Methylomonas sp. 11b: one gene and its partner. The protein of the gene in region 2 interacts with the protein of the main gene of each other region in a pairwise test. Links are inferred from orthologs where the notes say so. Each region holds a gene or a part of one and is shown on either strand. Other genes may lie near its edges.

Region 1 (5,435 bases), 570 kb from region 2 along the record:
AGCGTGATTAAACCTACATGCCAAATTTGTTAGTTAATTTTTTTATAACAAAATCATTATCATCAATTGATTTAAAGAAATTCAGCTCTTCAAAAAACCACTTAATTTGTTTTTGCGCAAAGTTAACTTCATTTTCAGAAGCGTTTCTTAAGTAAAAATCTTCCGAAAGACCTAATGCCAACAAACGATTGATGAATATCAGTTCTATATATTTTTCAAAATCGTATCTCTCAGACAACTGAATCTTTAAGCCATTGATAATGGACTCATAGTTACCGACATTTCTGTCTACCGCGATGCCACCATCTTTAGAGGTTTTTATAAAGTACCTAAAATTTGGGTAATACCTCAATCCATTGGCGTCATCTTCAACATGATCTGTAAATCCGGATACTGCGATAAAAATATTTCCTTCGGAATCCAAACGTAAATTATCTTTCAGAATAGCTCCTTCAGGTTGATCAACCATTCTGGCACCACCTAAGCCTAATTCCCCTGAGACTTCGTTTTTAATTAAAGACACAAAAGCGCTACAGCAGTGATTGCCACCAGATTGCAACACTAAAATAACTCTTCCGTCGCCAAGATCGGCAACATTTTTATCGTAAAACACATACGATTCATCCATTAAATACGCAATTTTGCTATTAACGCTACTTAACACAACAAATCTTGCGTCCAAAATTTTCCTGTCCGCTCTGATACTTTTTATAACGTATGTTTTTTCCGTATTTTCAATTTTTAATATGTCGTTTCCAGCGTAAATCGCATTTTTAACATTAAATACCGTTTCAATCGGAACAATATTAATATCGCCCCAAGCATTCACTGAAAAAATAATGGCAAGCGTTACTAAGAAAAAATTGCGCATTTTATTTATATTGATGACGGCAGATTGATTGGGTAACTATATTTCATCATTCGGCTGTTCGCCTAACTGGCGTCAGCCCTACGCAACTTAATCTTCAATTCCGCAAACAAGCGTTTAATCATCTCGCCGCTGAAACCGCGTTGCTGTAAAAAGCGACTACGCTTCAACCATTCATTTTGGCTCCGCAATTTTTCGTCGTCGTATTTACGCGAATACACCTCCAGCAGCACGGTTTGCCATCCGCCCAGCTCCTCGGCATGCGCATCCAGATCGACATCGTTGATACCGCGCTGTTGTAGCTCATAACGAATTCGCACTGGCCCGTATCCGCTACGGATACGCTGCCGAACATAACATTCGGTGTAGCGTTCGTCGTTTTGCCAATTCAGCTCGGCCATCCCATCGATGACCGGCTCAGCTTCATCGCGGTTAAATCCACGCAAAGCCAATTTGTCCAGTAATTCCCGGCGGCTATGTTCGCGCCGGGACAACAACCTTAGGCAGACTGCTTCAATTTGTTGCCGACGCTCAATCGCCGTCGACAAACTCGGCATCGTCGTCTTCACTGACTGCTGCCGGTGCGGCCGCTAACTTGGCAAAGGCTTTTTCGCGGATAGCTTTTTCCAATTCGGCGGCTTTGTCCGGATTATCCCGTAAGAACTGCTTGGCATTGTCCTTGCCTTGGCCGATTTTCTCGTTATTGTAGGCATACCAGGAACCGGACTTTTGCACGAAGCCAAACTCCACACCTAAATCCACCAACTCGCCGAAGAAAGACACGCCTTCGCCGTACAGAATTTCGAAGTCGGCTTGTTTAAACGGCGGTGCGACTTTGTTTTTAACCACTTTGACGCGCGTTTCGTTGCCGATTACCTCGTCGCCTTTCTTGATCGAACCGATGCGGCGAATATCCAGACGCACCGAGGCATAAAACTTCAAGGCATTGCCGCCGGTGGTGGTTTCCGGGTTGCCGAACATCACCCCAATTTTCATCCGCAATTGGTTGATAAAAATCACCAGCGTATTGGAACGTTTGATGTTGGCGGTGAGTTTACGCAAGGCTTGCGACATTAATCGCGCCTGCAAGCCCATATGCGAGTCACCCATGTCGCCTTCTATCTCGGCTTTTGGGGTTAAGGCTGCCACCGAGTCGATGACGACAATGTCTACCGCGCCGGAGCGCACCAGCATGTCGGTGATTTCCAGGGCTTGCTCGCCGGTATCGGGCTGCGACACCAGCAGGTCTTCGATATTGACGCCGATCTTTTGCGCATAAACCGGGTCCAGCGCGTGCTCGGCATCGACAAACGCCGCCGTGCCGCCCAGTTTTTGCATTTGCGCGATGGTTTGCAGCGTTAATGTGGTTTTACCGGACGATTCCGGTCCGTAAATTTCGATGACCCGACCGCGAGGTAAACCACCGACACCCAGGGCAATATCCAAGGACAGCGAACCGGTGGACACCACTTCGATATCGCGACTGGCGGCGACGTCGCCCATCCGCATCACGGAGCCTTTGCCGAATTGCTTTTCGATCTGCATCAACGCGGCGCCCAGCGCCTTTTTCTTGTTTTCGTCCATTTTAGTACCTGCTGTTGTCTGGCCGGTGAAAGCCGCGCATTATCCCATAGACCCTGGCTGTGAAACAGTTTTAATCGCTCTACAAACCGTAGAAAAAGCCGGCAGCGAGTTGCGGGTTGAAAGGAAAATACAAGTGCAGATATGAGGCTTGTAAGGAGCCGCAGCGGAAAAAGCCTTCGCCATGCCCAAAGCTGCGTTGCGCGGTGGAGGTAGCGAACGGTTCCAGAGCGGTTTCCAGTTTGGAAAAATGAAAGCTGTGGCCGCGAATCTCGCCCTGCTCCAATTGCAGACTATGCATACCGAGGTTGGCTAACCTAGTTTGCATGGCGGCGCTACCGGATAACAAACCTACCATCGCCGCTCGCTGGCCTTCCTTGTCCGCCAGACTATCCAGCAAATACAAAAAACCGCCGCATTCGGCATAGATGGCTTTACCAGCGCGATGATGCGCAGCTAAAGCCTGCTTCATCGCCACGTTGCCTGCCAACGCTTGCAGATGCAGTTCAGGGTAGCCGCCCGGCAAATAAACGCTATCGACCGCCGGCAAGACACTATCGGCCAGCGGCGAGAAGAATGCCAACTCGGCACCCATCGCTCGCAAACAATCCAGATTGGCTTGGTAGATAAACGAAAACGCCGCATCGCGCGCCACCGCGATGCGTTTACCTGCCAGCAAGCGCGGCGGCGGATTGGCGGAAACGTTGGCAAACGCGACTGGGGCCGGCAAAACACAGGACGTAAAGCTGTTTAATAATTCCGCGGCGCGCGCCAGCCGGGCATCCAGATCGCCAATTTCATCGGCTTGCAGCAAACCCAAATGACGGGACGGCAAACCCACCGCGTCGTCTCGACTGATTGCCGCCAACAAAGGCATGCCCGCCGGCAAGGCTTCCTGAAGCATCCTGGCATGACCGGCACTGCCGACCTTGTTGGCTATCGCGCCGGCAAACGGCAAACCAGGCCGGTAATTGGCTAAGCCGTAAGCCACGGCAGCAAAGGTTTGCGCCATGCCTTGCGCGTCGATCACCGCCGCGACAGGCATCGCCAAGGCCTGGGCCAGATCGGCGCTACTGCTATCGCCGTCGAACAAACCCATCACCCCTTCGATCAATATCAAATCCGCTTCGCCTGCGGCTCGGTACAACAACTCGCGGCAATGCGCCTCGCCCATCATCCATAAATCCAGCTGGTAAACAGGCTGTCCGCAAGCGAAAGCCAAAATTTGCGGATCGATGAAATCCGGGCCGGTTTTGAACACCCTTACCCGGCGGCCTTGCTGCCTATGGTGATAAGCCAGCGCGGCGGTGACGGTAGTTTTGCCTTGCCCGGAAGCCGGAGCGCTGATCAACATAGCCGGACAATTACACGGGTCGGTAGTCGTGGATAAAACGGGAGAAACAGTCAAAATATCAGTCCTTTTGGTAAAACCACATTTGATAAACACTCATTAATATTTGCACGCCCATCGATAAGCCCATCAACGCACCACTGAGGACTACCACATAGGCAAATTCAGAAATATGCTTGGTCACAAACCAGGACACCACGTCCAATAGCATCGCAAAAAACGGAATCACCAGCGCCACCCGTTTGACGTAAATATTCATGTCGCAGAGCAGAAAAATTTTGCCTATAAAAAACAGGATGAAAGCAATGCCGAACAAATGAATGTGCGACACCCTTACCAGCGCCGGCGTCGACGCCCCGCCCTTATGCGCGACTTCGGCAACACCTTCATAATGGGTCAGATTAGGCAGACTCGGGTTGGCCGCCGGATTGTGACAATGAATACAATCACGGCTCAAAATCGGCGCAATCTGTTGCTCGTAAGGCTGTTGCTCAGCGCCATCCTGAATCCATTTCAAAATAACTTCTTTATCGCTTTTGTATTTCAGATTGGGCTCCATGATGCCGTTGATCGCCGCGCCCAGTCGCGATTGAGTGGTGGAACCGTGGTACATAATGACGATATCGTCGATTGACAACCCGCGCTTGCCGTCGCGGCCTTGATGGGTGTAATACAAATTCACCAAAGCCATCAGATAGCCTAAGCCGATGGTCAACAGGAATACGGTGTTTAATATTTTCTCACTGGTGGAAATATCTCGAAAACGGCGATATTGTTTGGGCATAGGCGACTAAGAAAAAGACAAAGTGGGCACGATCCATGGTGCTAGACTGGCGCTGAGGAAGCCTCTAACAAGCCAGAGCGGCTCCCCAGCTACTCAATGGCATCAAATGGCTTTTAGAATAATCGATATGCAAATATTGATCTATGCCAAGTTCGCGGAAAAATCCTACCGGCGATTTTTATTTTTATCGCATAATCGACCACGGTTAAGCGCCAAGAATGCTCCAAGCTATCAGGGAGCACGTTCTGGTTTTGAATGAATTTTCCAACGTCCACCCTTTGCTAACACCGCAAAAATAACGATGAAACTATCCCCAGCGATTTAAGTCATTGGGAAATCCAACACAGCAGGAGCACACATGCGCACATTATTACTTTCCTTACTTGCCGCTACCGCCTTTTACAGCAGCTTATCAACAGCTCAAGCCCAAGATTCCGCTAGCGTGGCAGTCCCGGATAAAGTCAGGGCCAATATTTTGAAACGACACCCGCAAGCACAGGACCTGAAAGCGACTCAGGAAACCCACTTTGGTCAACAGCTGCTGGAAGTCAGCTTTAAAGATACTGAAGACGAACTGAAGCATGAGTTATTTAGAGCGGACGGCGCGTTGTTTGCGAACGAAATCCTGTTGGCAAACGGCCTGGAAATATCGCCTGATGTGACCAAAGTGCTGGCCGATAACTTCCCCGGCTATAAGCTGCATAAGGCGGAATTGGTGATTAACCCGAACGGCGTGGGCGAAGAATACGAATTGTTTATCGAAGTGGGCGGCAGCAAATGGAAAGTTGCGGTCAACGACAAAGGCAAAATCACGGACAAAGATGCCTACTAAACACTCACTCTCCACGCAT
Region 2 (11,040 bases):
CAGGTTTTCTTTTGCTGACGCAGTTTTTCGATCATGTTATCGACATCGGCCTGTTCCACAGTTGCAAAAGGACGGTCCACTTTCAATTCGCTAACACTATCCAGTACGATCTCCGGATAGACTTCAAACTCGGCGATGTATTCAAAACCCTCGGCTTTCTCGGTAGGCTGGATATGCGGATGACCGGCAGGGTTCAAATCCTGTTGTTGCAGCGCTTCAAAATAAGTCGATTGAATCAAGTCGCCGGTTACTTCGTTTCTAACTCTATCGGCGTACAGCTTTTTCACCATGCTCGCCGGCACTTTACCCGGACGGAATCCATCCACTTTGACTTCGCGAGCGAGTTTTTTAAAGCGAGTTTCCATTTTCTCCTGAACCACGGCATCAGGAATGCTAACAGTCATTTTTCGGCTTAACTCTGATGTCTTCTCGACAGAAACTTGCATTGCATTACCTCAAAAAATTAAAAATACGGTTTTATATTTTGGGAGACCGGCCGGCGATGTTTAGATCTGGGGAACTTAAGGTCGTATCGTTACGAATAACGCAGGATATGGTGCGAGCGGGGAGACTCGAACTCCCACGGGGTTACCACTGGAACCTAAATCCAGCGCGTCTACCAATTTCGCCACGCTCGCTAAATAATTGAACGCGGCATTATAATCAGCCGCACTCTCAAAGACAACCTTATATTACTGACACTCCGTATGCACTCTTATCTTTCCCGCACAATTTTCGGAATTGCTTTTCTTGCGGCACTCAACAGCGCTGGGGCTTCAGCAGACGCGTTTACAGACTTCAACAACCCAATCACATTTGTAGCTCAACAACGTATCGTCTACGCGGCCATCGCCGCTAACGAAAGCGAACGCGAACACGGACTGATGTTTCGCCAGACACTTGCCGAAAACCAGGGCATGCTTTTTGTGTATCCAGATCAGACTCAGCGCGCAGTGTGGATGAAAAATACCTTACTGGCTTTGGATGTGGTGTTTTTAACCGGAGACGGCCGGATTGCAGGGCTGTTAAAAAATTTACAGCCCTGCCCCAGAGATCCGTGCCGGATTTACGATTCCAGAGTAGCGGCCAGATACATACTGGAACTGCCAGCGGGCTTTATCGAGAAACACGCAATCCAGGTCGGGCAAACAGTGGCACTTCCCTAGACTCAAGCCGGTCCGTTTGCGTCATCTGGATCACCCTCGTAAGGCGTGGCGTATTTGCACTCTTTCTGCGGACAGACTTTTTCGGTGCCGCGGCGCTTGGTGGTTTTTAAGGTCAGAATCGGCCAGTTGCAGTCCGGGCAACTTTCCTTGACCGGCGCGTCCCACAAGGCATAATCGCATTTCGGATATTCCGAGCAGGAATAAAAAATTTTCCCACTACGCGCCTTGCGTTTTAGGATCGCTCCGCTCTTGCACTGCGGACATTCAACCCCGGTATCGGAAGGCTTTTCCAAAGGTTCGATGTGCTTACATTTCGGATATCCACTACAGCCGACAAATTTTCCATACTTGCCAGTCTTTATAACCAGCGTCGACTCGCACTTGGGACACACTCTCCCTTCCACCACCTCCGGCTCGGCCGATGCGGCACCGGCGTTGTCATCACCCAAATTTCGAGTGTAGGAACAGGTCGGATAATTGGTACAGCCGATAAAGCGGCCATTCCGACCCAGGCGAATCGATAGCGGACTGCCGCATTCCGGGCACTGCTCGTCTATGCTTTCCTGCGTGACATCCTTGCGTTGTACACTTTCTTCTTTCTCGCTGATCAACTGCGTGAACGGCCGCCAAAAGTCGTCCATCAACGGAATCCAGTCCTTCTCTCCGCGCGACACCGCATCCAACTCGTCTTCGAGGTTGGCGGTAAAATTGTAATCGACGTATTTGGTAAAATGCTCGGTTAAGAATTTGTTGACGATACGCCCGACATCAGTCGGATAAAACCGCTTGTTATCGATGGTCACATATTCGCGGTTTTGCAAGGTCGAGATAATCGTCGCGTAGGTGGAGGGACGGCCAATGCCATGCTCTTCCAGGGCTTTGACCAGACTCGCCTCGCTGTAGCGAGGTGGCGGCTCGGTAAAATGCTGGGTGGCTGCAATCTCATTCAACACCACCGGCCGCCCTTCTTCCATCGGCGGCAACAGACTGTCCTGATCGTCCGCCGCTTCCTTGCTATCGTCCACACCTTCCAGATACACCTTCATGAAGCCGGGATTAGTCACCGTGGAACCGGTCGCGCGAAATACGTTTTTATCGCTACCGCAATTCAGATCGACAGCCACTTGATTCAAGGTGGCGTGGATCATCTGGCAAGCTACGGTGCGTTTCCAGATCAAATCGTAGAGTTTGAATTGCTCCGCACTGAGCCGATTTTTCACCTGCTCAGGCAAGCGTTGCACCGAAGTCGGACGTATCGCTTCGTGCGCTTCCTGAGCGTTTTTAGATTTGGTCTTGAAACGGCGCGGTTCTTTGGGCACATCATCGGCACCGTATTTTTCGGCGATCAGCGCGCGAATATCGGCCAATGCTTCTTCAGCCAGATTGACCGAATCGGTACGCATATACGAAATCAAACCAACGGTTTCGCCGCCCAGATCAATGCCTTCGTATAACTGTTGCGCCACCATCATCGTCCGTTTGGTGGTAAAACCCAGTTTGCGAGCTGCCTCCTGTTGTAAAGTCGAAGTGATGAACGGCGGCGCCGGATTTTTGCTGCGTTGCTTTTTCTCCAGCTTGGCAACGATCAACTGACCGTCGGCGGCATCCAGCAAGCTTTGTTTGACTTGATTGGCCTGCACTTCATCGGTAAAACTGAACTGATTCAGCTTTTCACCATTGAAATGCGTTAATTTGGCTTTAAACGGCAGCCCTTGCGCACTGGCTTCAGCGGTATGCGACCAGTATTCGCGGGTCTTGAACGCCTCGATCTCCATCTCACGTTCGACGATCATCCGCAACGCAGGGCTTTGCACGCGACCAGCGGATAAGCCGCGGCGGATTTTCTTCCATAGCAACGGCGATAGATTAAAACCAACCAAATAGTCTAAAGCCCGCCGCGCCTGTTGAGCGTTGACCAGATTATTAGATAACTCGGTGGGATGGGCGATAGCCTCAGTAACAGCTTTTTTGGTGATCTCATGAAACACCACCCGCAGCACTTCCTTGTCTTTTAACAGCTTTTTTTCTTTCAGATGCTCGAAAACATGCCAGGAAATCGCCTCACCCTCCCTATCCGGGTCAGTCGCCAAATAAAGGGTATCGACGTTTTTGATAGCTTTGCCTATCTCTTGCAGATGGCGTTGGTTGCGATCAATCACCTGGTATTTCATCGCAAAACCGTTTTCCGGATCTACAGCTCCCTCTTTGGGAATCAAATCTCGGACGTGGCCGTAGGAAGCCAATACCTGGAAGTCCTTACCCAGATACTTTTCTATGGTTTTGCATTTTGCCGGTGACTCTACAATGACTAAACTTTTGCTCATGCTGTCCGTAGAAAAATCAATGTAAAGAAGTAGGTATCAAATCGTAAACTATGTCTTCCATTCGGGAGAAAGCGGCGCTATCGCCGGGTTGACTTAATAACACCATCAATACAATCCATTTCAATTTATCCAGAGTAATATTTTCGTCTTTCAAGGCCATCGCCCGATCAATAGCGATCTCGCGATTGATCGGCGTCAAGATGCCGCTGTGCTCAAGATACATCAAGAAATTCCGGCACTCCATGTCGAACACGGAGATTTCCTGACCGCTAAAAATGCGGAACGACGATGAAACCGCCGGTGTGATGCTCTCAATTTCGGCTAAAGACTCCAGCCAATCGAACGCCTTATTGACATCAGGCTGCTGAAAACCCGCATCCAGCAACTCGCTGGCAATGACGGCAGTATCCGGATAGTTATCGCTGTCGCCATCCAGATAATTTTCAAACAGATAAATGAGCACATCGAAAATATCTTCTTTCATTAGAACCTTTATTTGACTCGGAGGTAGCCACCACCGGCAAGCGCGGCAATGTAGCCTTGTAACTCCAACACCAGCAGCGTCGAGGAAACTTCTTCCGCGGACCAACCGCTATCTTGCACCAGAGTATCGACCGTTGTGGGACTGTACGGAATCAATTTCAATAGATTTTGCTGCTCCAGGTCAAGCGAAGTCTGCGGCAATTCCGACTCGGCTCGCATATACCTTTGATTATAATGACCTAATTCCTCAAAAATATCTTGTGCGGTTTCGACTAATTTAGCTCCCTGGCGAATTAATGCATTGCAACCGCGCGCCAAAGGGTTATGAATCGAGCCGGGAATCGCAAAAACTTCCCGATTTTGCTCAAGCGCCAAACGCGCGGTAATCAACGACCCACTTTGCTGGGCCGCCTCCACCACCAACAAGCCGACGCACAAACCACTAATGATTCGGTTTCGCCGGGGAAAGTGATTGGCTTTGGCATTGGTACCCGGCGGAAACTCCGAAACCAAGGCGCCATGTTCGACAATTTGCGTAGCCAGCTGTTTATGACAAGCCGGATAAACTCGATCCAACCCAGTACCCGCCACGGCTATGGTCTGCCCGTTTACGTTTAACGCACCTTGGTGACTGGCAGCATCAATTCCCAAAGCCAAACCGCTAGTCACGGTAAAGCCGGCCTCGGCTAAAGCTTCGGCAAATTGAATTGCGGTGCTGATACCAACCGGCGACGGATTGCGACTACCGACCATTGCCAATTGCGGCTCTTGCAGTAAGGCTGGATTGCCTTTGACAAATAATATCGGCGGGGGATTGGCGATTTCTCGCAGTTGCGCCGGATAGTCGGCATCGTCCAAGGTCAATGCATAATTACCGGCTTGCTCCAACCAGCGAATGTCGTCTTCGACCTTTTGCCAATCCGGTTTTTGCAGAGCGTCGATCAATTTCTCGCTGAAACCCAAGCCAGTTAAAGTGGCTCGCGACGCGGAGAATATCTGCTCGGGCTCAAAATGCGCCAGCAAGCGCTGAATGGCCTGACTGCCGACGCCGGGACTACGCAGCATCGCCAGCCAGTACTTGATTTGCGGATTGAGTGCGGATTCCAAAACAGCTTAAACGGCAATCCAGAGCGAGTTAAAGCCTGCTGATGACAGATATCCCATTAGGGCGTCTGCACTCTATCCAACGTATGCATCGCGGCAGTTGCCTGCATCACCAACGCATAGCTGACGCGTTCGAACGGCCGAAACACCATCAACACACCAGCTAGCTCGTCCGGCATTTTCACCGCCACCGCTTCCTGAGATTGATACCTATCAACGATGACATGCCCTTTACGATACACATCCAAGGTGTGCCCCACCTCCAAACCGTCGGCAGTACCTTTGTCAATGACCACTACATCGTGTTGACCGATCTGCGACACGCCGCCCTTCACTTGAATGATGCTGCCCACCACCTGATGTTTAGGCGGCCTTGGAAAATAATTTAAAGCTAACTCTCCCTCCGAAGTAGGCATCAAGCGGTCGCCGCGTTGAATTTCCATATCGGATTTATTAATCAGCAAGGTGGCCGGATCACCCGGTTCCTGTAGCGTGGTATCAGCAATGTATTGCGCTTCGTAACCTAAAATTTCCTTGGTAACCGGACTGACATAGGCCTTGCCTGCTCGATAAATGGTATACCCCAAGCCGGATGGGTTTTCGATGGCCCTGACGTAAACCCCGTCTCCGGCGCCGGCGATCAAATGTTCGCCGACAAACCCGATGACATAAGGTGCGTGCTGCAACTCTTCCGCTGTTACGACTTTCGGCGAATTCAAGAATTGCACGATGGCATCGCTGGGGATCATTCTAATGGCTTGATCAATCTCCGACTCGCGCACTCGCGGCAACAGTTTTTCGTCATTGCCGTCCGGCGACAAACTCAGACGCGGCACGCCGTTTACATAAGAAAAGTACAAAGTGTCGCCCGGGTATATCCAATGCGGATCCTTGATTTGCGGATTGTTATGCCATAGCTGCGGCCATTCCCAAGGGTGCTGTAAAAACTTCCCGGAAATGTCCCACAAAGTATCACCTTTAACAACCGTGTACTGATCGGGATGATTGGGGTTTATTTTCAGCTCATCGGCCCAAGCCACTGCGGCAAAAACCAGTGGTATTAGTATTCCCAGTATCGCGCGAAAAAACATAATTTATCCTGCCAGAGCTTATAAAACCGTTCAAAATCCGCCGGACGAAGCGCCCAAACGCAAAATCGGCAAGCGTCAATATCTGGTGCATGCCGCTTAGCCCAAATTGAAACAAATGCGTAAAAAACCAACCATCGATTTGCCGCACAGTTTAGATTAATTCGGGCATTATGCCAGCACGAGCCGATCCAACCTAAACCCAGCCCTATTTAGTCTTCACGTTCAAACCCTGGGCAATTTCGGATAAAATCCCACTATTACAGTTAGCAAGTGGAGTAATGGGTGAGTATTCTTACAATTCTGGAGTTTCCCGATAAACGGCTGCGGACGGTCGCCGCCGAGGTGGACACAGTCGATGACGGCATCAAGACCTTGGTCGACAACATGATCGAGACCATGTATGCCGCCAAGGGAGTAGGCTTGGCCGCAACTCAGGTAAACGTGCATAAACGCGTTATAGTGATGGACGTCAGCGAGAACAAAGACGAACCGATCTGCCTGATCAACCCACAAATCATCGAGCGCGACGGTGTTGAAGAATCCGAGGAAGGTTGCCTGTCGGTACCCGGCTTTTTCGAAAAAGTCAGCCGCGCCGAACATATTAAAGTCAAGGCGCTAAACCGCGACGGCGAAAGTTTTGAATTGGAGGCCAGCGAATTACTGGCGGTGTGCATTCAACACGAAATGGATCATCTGGAAGGCAAGTTATTCGTCGATTATCTCTCGGCCTTCAAACGCAACCGCATTAAAGCCAAGCTGGATAAAATTCACAAGTCGCAGGGCTAATCAGGACATCTCATGAAAATCGTGTTTGCCGGTACGCCGGATTTTGCGGTTCCCACCTTGCAGGCCCTGCTGGATTCGCGGCATCAAGTCTGTGCGGTTTATACTCAGCCCGACAGGCCAGCCGGACGCGGCCGCAAGCTGACCGCCAGCCCGATCAAGGCACTGGCCATATCCGCCAATATCCCGGTTTATCAGCCGGAAAACTTCAAAAGCCCCGAATCGATTGCGCAATTAGCGTCGCTCAATGCTGATTTAATGGTCGTCGTGGCTTACGGCCTTATTTTGCCGCAAGCGGTATTGGACATTCCCAAGCAGGGCTGCATTAATGTTCATGGCTCGTTACTGCCGCGTTGGCGCGGCGCGGCGCCGATTCACCGTGCCGTTATGGCGGGCGACGCTAAAACCGGCATCACCATCATGAAAGTAGTAAAAAAACTCGATGCCGGCGACATGCTTTATAAAGCCGAATGCCCAATCAGTGCCGACGCCACCTCCAGCAGCCTGCACGATCAATTGGCGCACATGGGCGCCGAAGGGCTGGTTAAAGTGGTCGAGCAGATAGCCAATGGGTCGCTGCAAGCCGAACCGCAAGACGAGTCCCTAGTCACTTACGCCCACAAACTGGAAAAGCAGGAATCGAACTTGGACTGGCAAAACTCCGCTGTACAACTGGATCGTCAAGTACGTGGCCTGAACGCCTGGCCGGTGGCACAAACTCTCTATCAAGGCCAAGTGTTGCGCGTCTGGCGCAGCCAGGTGCTCGATAAAACCGCTGAGCAAGCCCCCGGCACCATCAGTTGCGCAGAACACGCTCTGGACGTAGCGACCGGTAACGGCGTGCTGCGCCTACTGGAAGTACAACTTCCCGGCGGTAAACGCATCGCCGGCAAAGATTTTATGAATGCCCATACGGCCGACCGCGTCATCCTAGGCCTATGAATCTGCGCGGCTGCTCTGCACAGATTCTCGCGCACGTCCTCAGCGACGGCCAATCGCTGACCGCCGCCCTGGAACATGGCCTACCCAAAATCAAGGACATCAAAGACCGGGCTTTCGTCCAAGCCTTGTGCTATGGGGTAATCCGTCATTATTACGCATTGGATTTTATGCTGGGCCGCCTGCTCAGCAAACCGCTCAAGCAAAAAGACGGCGACATTAAAGCCTTACTGCTAATCGGCTTGTATCAACTGCAACACATGCGGGTTAAATCGCACGCCGCCGTTTCGGAAACTGTAGCCGCCACCAGCCACAAACCCTGGGCCAAGTCCTTGGTTAACGCGATACTCAGACAATATTTACGCGACGCCGAAACCTTGCAACAAGCCTGTACCGCGGACAGTCAGGCCCGCTACAATCATCCGGGCTGGATGATTGATTTGCTCAGGCACGACTGGCCGGAACATTACGAAAAAATCCTGCACGCCAACGATCAAGCGCCGCCGATGGCTTTGCGCGTCAATCTGCTGCAAGGTAGCCGAGCCGCCTACGTAGACGATCTGACAGCGCAAGGTATCGCTGCGCAATTGGTAGACTGCTGCGAAACCGCGATCAGGCTGGACCAAGCCTTGGCCGTCGAGCAATTGCCGGGCTTTAGCCAAGGCCGCGTATCGGTACAAGACACGGCCGCGCAACTGGCGGCGGAACTGCTCGACGCGCTTCCTGGTCAGCAGGTGCTGGATTTATGTGCCGCGCCGGGCGGCAAAACCGCCGCCATTCTGGAGCGCCAACCGGCCTTGGCCGGACTGCTGGCGGTCGATATCGATCAACAGCGTCTGCAACGGGTGACCGACAATTTACAGCGTTTAAACTTGCACGCCGAGACCTTGGCCGCCGACGCCAGTGAGTCGGCGTCGTGGGCTAACAACCGCCAATTTGATCGGATACTGCTGGACGCCCCCTGCTCCGGCTTCGGTGTGATCCGCCGCCATCCCGACATCAAGTTGCTGCGCCGCGCGGACGACATTGCCGCTTTGCAAGCTCTGCAAGCCAGGATACTTGCTAACGCCTGGCAGCTGCTGAAACCTGGCGGCATCTTGCTCTACGCCACCTGCTCTGTATTGAAACAGGAAAACGAAGCGCAAATCGCCGCATTCCTTGCCGAACACACTGACGCCAGCGAAATTCATATCGACGCGCACTGGAGCATTGCGCGGCCACACGGCCGGCAAATCATCACTGGCGACCGGCAAATGGATGGCTTTTATTATGCCAAGCTTCATAAAGCCGATTAGGTGCTGGGCATTGATGATCTGCCTGCAAATTGCGCCAGGCGTGGCTGAAGCCGGGGATTATTCCGCGCGCATCGAATATGCCGATTTGGAACATGTCGATGGCGGTTATGACGTGCATGCTCATATCGATTATCGGCTCAGCCCGACTGCCAAGGAAGCGCTGCACAAAGGTGTGCGCTTAACCTGGGACGTAACGATAGAACTACGCCAGCCCGGCGCGTTGTGGGACACGATAATCCATAAACACAAACTGACGTACAGCCTGCAATTCCATGCCTTGCTGAATCAATATGTGGTGCAAACCCCGTTCGATCGCAGCGAAATGTTTTTAACCTTGAGCGCCGCAATGAATTTCATGGCGGCCGTGCATGACAGCACACCAATTCCCGCCGAACGCGTGACAGCCGGCACACCTTACCTGCTGGCGGTAAAAACTCAATTCAACCGCGAGCAGCTACCGATACCGCTGCGTCCGGTCGCCTATCTGGATAACCACTGGTTTCTTTCTAGCGCCTGGCACACATGGCCCATTCAAAAATAAAATTACCGGCCAGCGCCACCATTATTCTGCTGTTCGGCTTCGTATTGCTATCGCTGCAATTGATGAGCAGCGCCACCCAGGAATCATCGGAACTCGGCGAAATGTATTCCTGGCTATTGGTCATCAATACGCTGGGATCGGTGATTTTGCTGGGTTTGGTCGCGTTCAACGCCTATTCGTTGGTGCGGGAATTAAAGAAAAAGGAGGCCGGCTCTCGACTGACCACGCGCATGGTGTCCTTGTTCGTCTTGCTGGCCTTGGCGCCAGCGGCCATCGTGTTTTATTTCTCCGTGCAATTCCTGCATCAAGGCATAGACAGCTGGTTTAACGTTGAAATCGACCGGGCCATGGACGATGCCTTGGAGTTGAGCCAATCCTCACTGAATCAACGCATGAACTGGCATATCAAGCAAACCAAGCAAATGGCCGATCAACTCCGCGACAAATCGGAAGCCTTGATTGCCATGGAAGTCGGCTCGCTGTGGGCAGATTCTGGGGCGCTGGAAATTGCGGTATTTTCCAATCAAGGTCGGGTATTAGCGTCCAGCAGCGTCAATCCCAGCGATATTTTGCCGCATCTGCCCGACGAGCAAATCTGGCTGCTGCTGAGGCAGAATAAGGAATATTTTGCTTTCGACCCCGGCGATAACGATGAAATGCTGGTACGCATCATCGTCGCTATCGAAGCCGATCAAAGCCGGTTTTTGCAAGTGCTGTTTCCGATTCCGGTGCGGGTGACCGACCTGGCCGACTCGATAGAGTTTGCCTTCATTCGTTATCAGGAGATGAATTTCCTGCGCGACTCGCTGAAAACCAGCTTCTCGTTGATCCTGTTGCTGGTGTTACTGCTCAGCCTGCTGGCGGCCATTTGGGTAGCGTTTATCAGTATCCGCAACATCGTCGCGCCAGTAAAAGAATTGGTAAAAGGTACGCAAGCAGTCGCCGATGGCGATTATCAACAGCAGCTGCCGGTAATGAATCAGGACGACCTGGGTTTCCTGGTGGAATCCTTCAACCAGATGACCCGCCGTATCGCCCGCTCCCGTGACGAAACCCGTGCAGCCGGCCTGGAGGTGGAAAACCAGCGCGCCTATTTGGAAACCATACTCGCCAATCTGACCGCCGGCGTAATCAGTTTCGACGCGGCCTTTTACATCCGTACCGCCAATCAAGCCGCCTACCGGATTCTGCACATCCCGGTCAGCCATTTTGTTGGGGAGACGTTGCCAACCCTGGCGACCATGCACAGCGAACTGGCCGAGGTATTGAACGCGATCCAAAGCTTGCTGGAAAAAGCCGACGACATCTGGGAGC

The links.
Region 1: the proteins of dprA (region 2) and recA interact in binary tests that used the Bacillus subtilis proteins (3 or more experiments, as listed by UniProt). The link is inferred for Methylomonas sp. 11b from one-to-one orthologs.

What each region holds. Positions count from the first base shown.
Region 1 is NZ_KI911557.1:1,474,681-1,480,115, forward strand. The notes cover bases 427-3,293. They hold recA (recombinase RecA), read right to left. Parts: upstream 2,453-3,293; coding sequence 1,400-2,452; downstream 427-1,399. Other genes in these bases: METH11B_RS0106825 (hypothetical protein), read right to left, coding at 427-871; METH11B_RS0106830 (regulatory protein RecX), read right to left, coding at 934-1,425; METH11B_RS0106840 (cobyrinate a,c-diamide synthase), read right to left, coding at 2,532-3,293. Also shown: more of METH11B_RS0106825, read right to left, coding at 14-426; more of METH11B_RS0106840, read right to left, coding at 3,294-3,803; METH11B_RS0106845 (hypothetical protein), read right to left, coding at 3,862-4,584; METH11B_RS0106850 (hypothetical protein), read left to right, coding at 4,943-5,416. UniProt on the Bacillus subtilis protein: Multifunctional protein involved in homologous recombination, DNA repair and competence.
Region 2 is NZ_KI911557.1:2,037,764-2,048,803, forward strand. Bases 3,032-5,866 are described here. They hold dprA (DNA-processing protein DprA), read right to left. Parts: upstream 5,081-5,866; coding sequence 3,983-5,080; downstream 3,032-3,982. Other genes in these bases: topA (type I DNA topoisomerase), read right to left, coding at 3,032-3,490; METH11B_RS0109835 (DUF494 family protein), read right to left, coding at 3,507-3,974; METH11B_RS0109845 (LysM peptidoglycan-binding domain-containing protein), read right to left, coding at 5,137-5,866. In the rest of the region: tig (trigger factor), read right to left, coding at 1-446; METH11B_RS26625 (DUF192 domain-containing protein), read left to right, coding at 708-1,166; more of topA, read right to left, coding at 1,169-3,031; more of METH11B_RS0109845, read right to left, coding at 5,867-6,168; def (peptide deformylase), read left to right, coding at 6,451-6,954; fmt (methionyl-tRNA formyltransferase), read left to right, coding at 6,967-7,893; 16S rRNA (cytosine(967)-C(5))-methyltransferase RsmB, read left to right, coding at 7,890-9,185; METH11B_RS0109865 (DUF4390 domain-containing protein), read left to right, coding at 9,199-9,726; METH11B_RS0109870 (sensor histidine kinase), read left to right, coding at 9,708-11,040. UniProt on the Bacillus subtilis protein: Protein that helps load RecA onto ssDNA during transformation. Binds cooperatively to circular ssDNA, is able to bridge different segments of DNA. Favors the loading of RecA onto SsbA- or SsbB-coated ssDNA and formation of RecA-DNA filaments.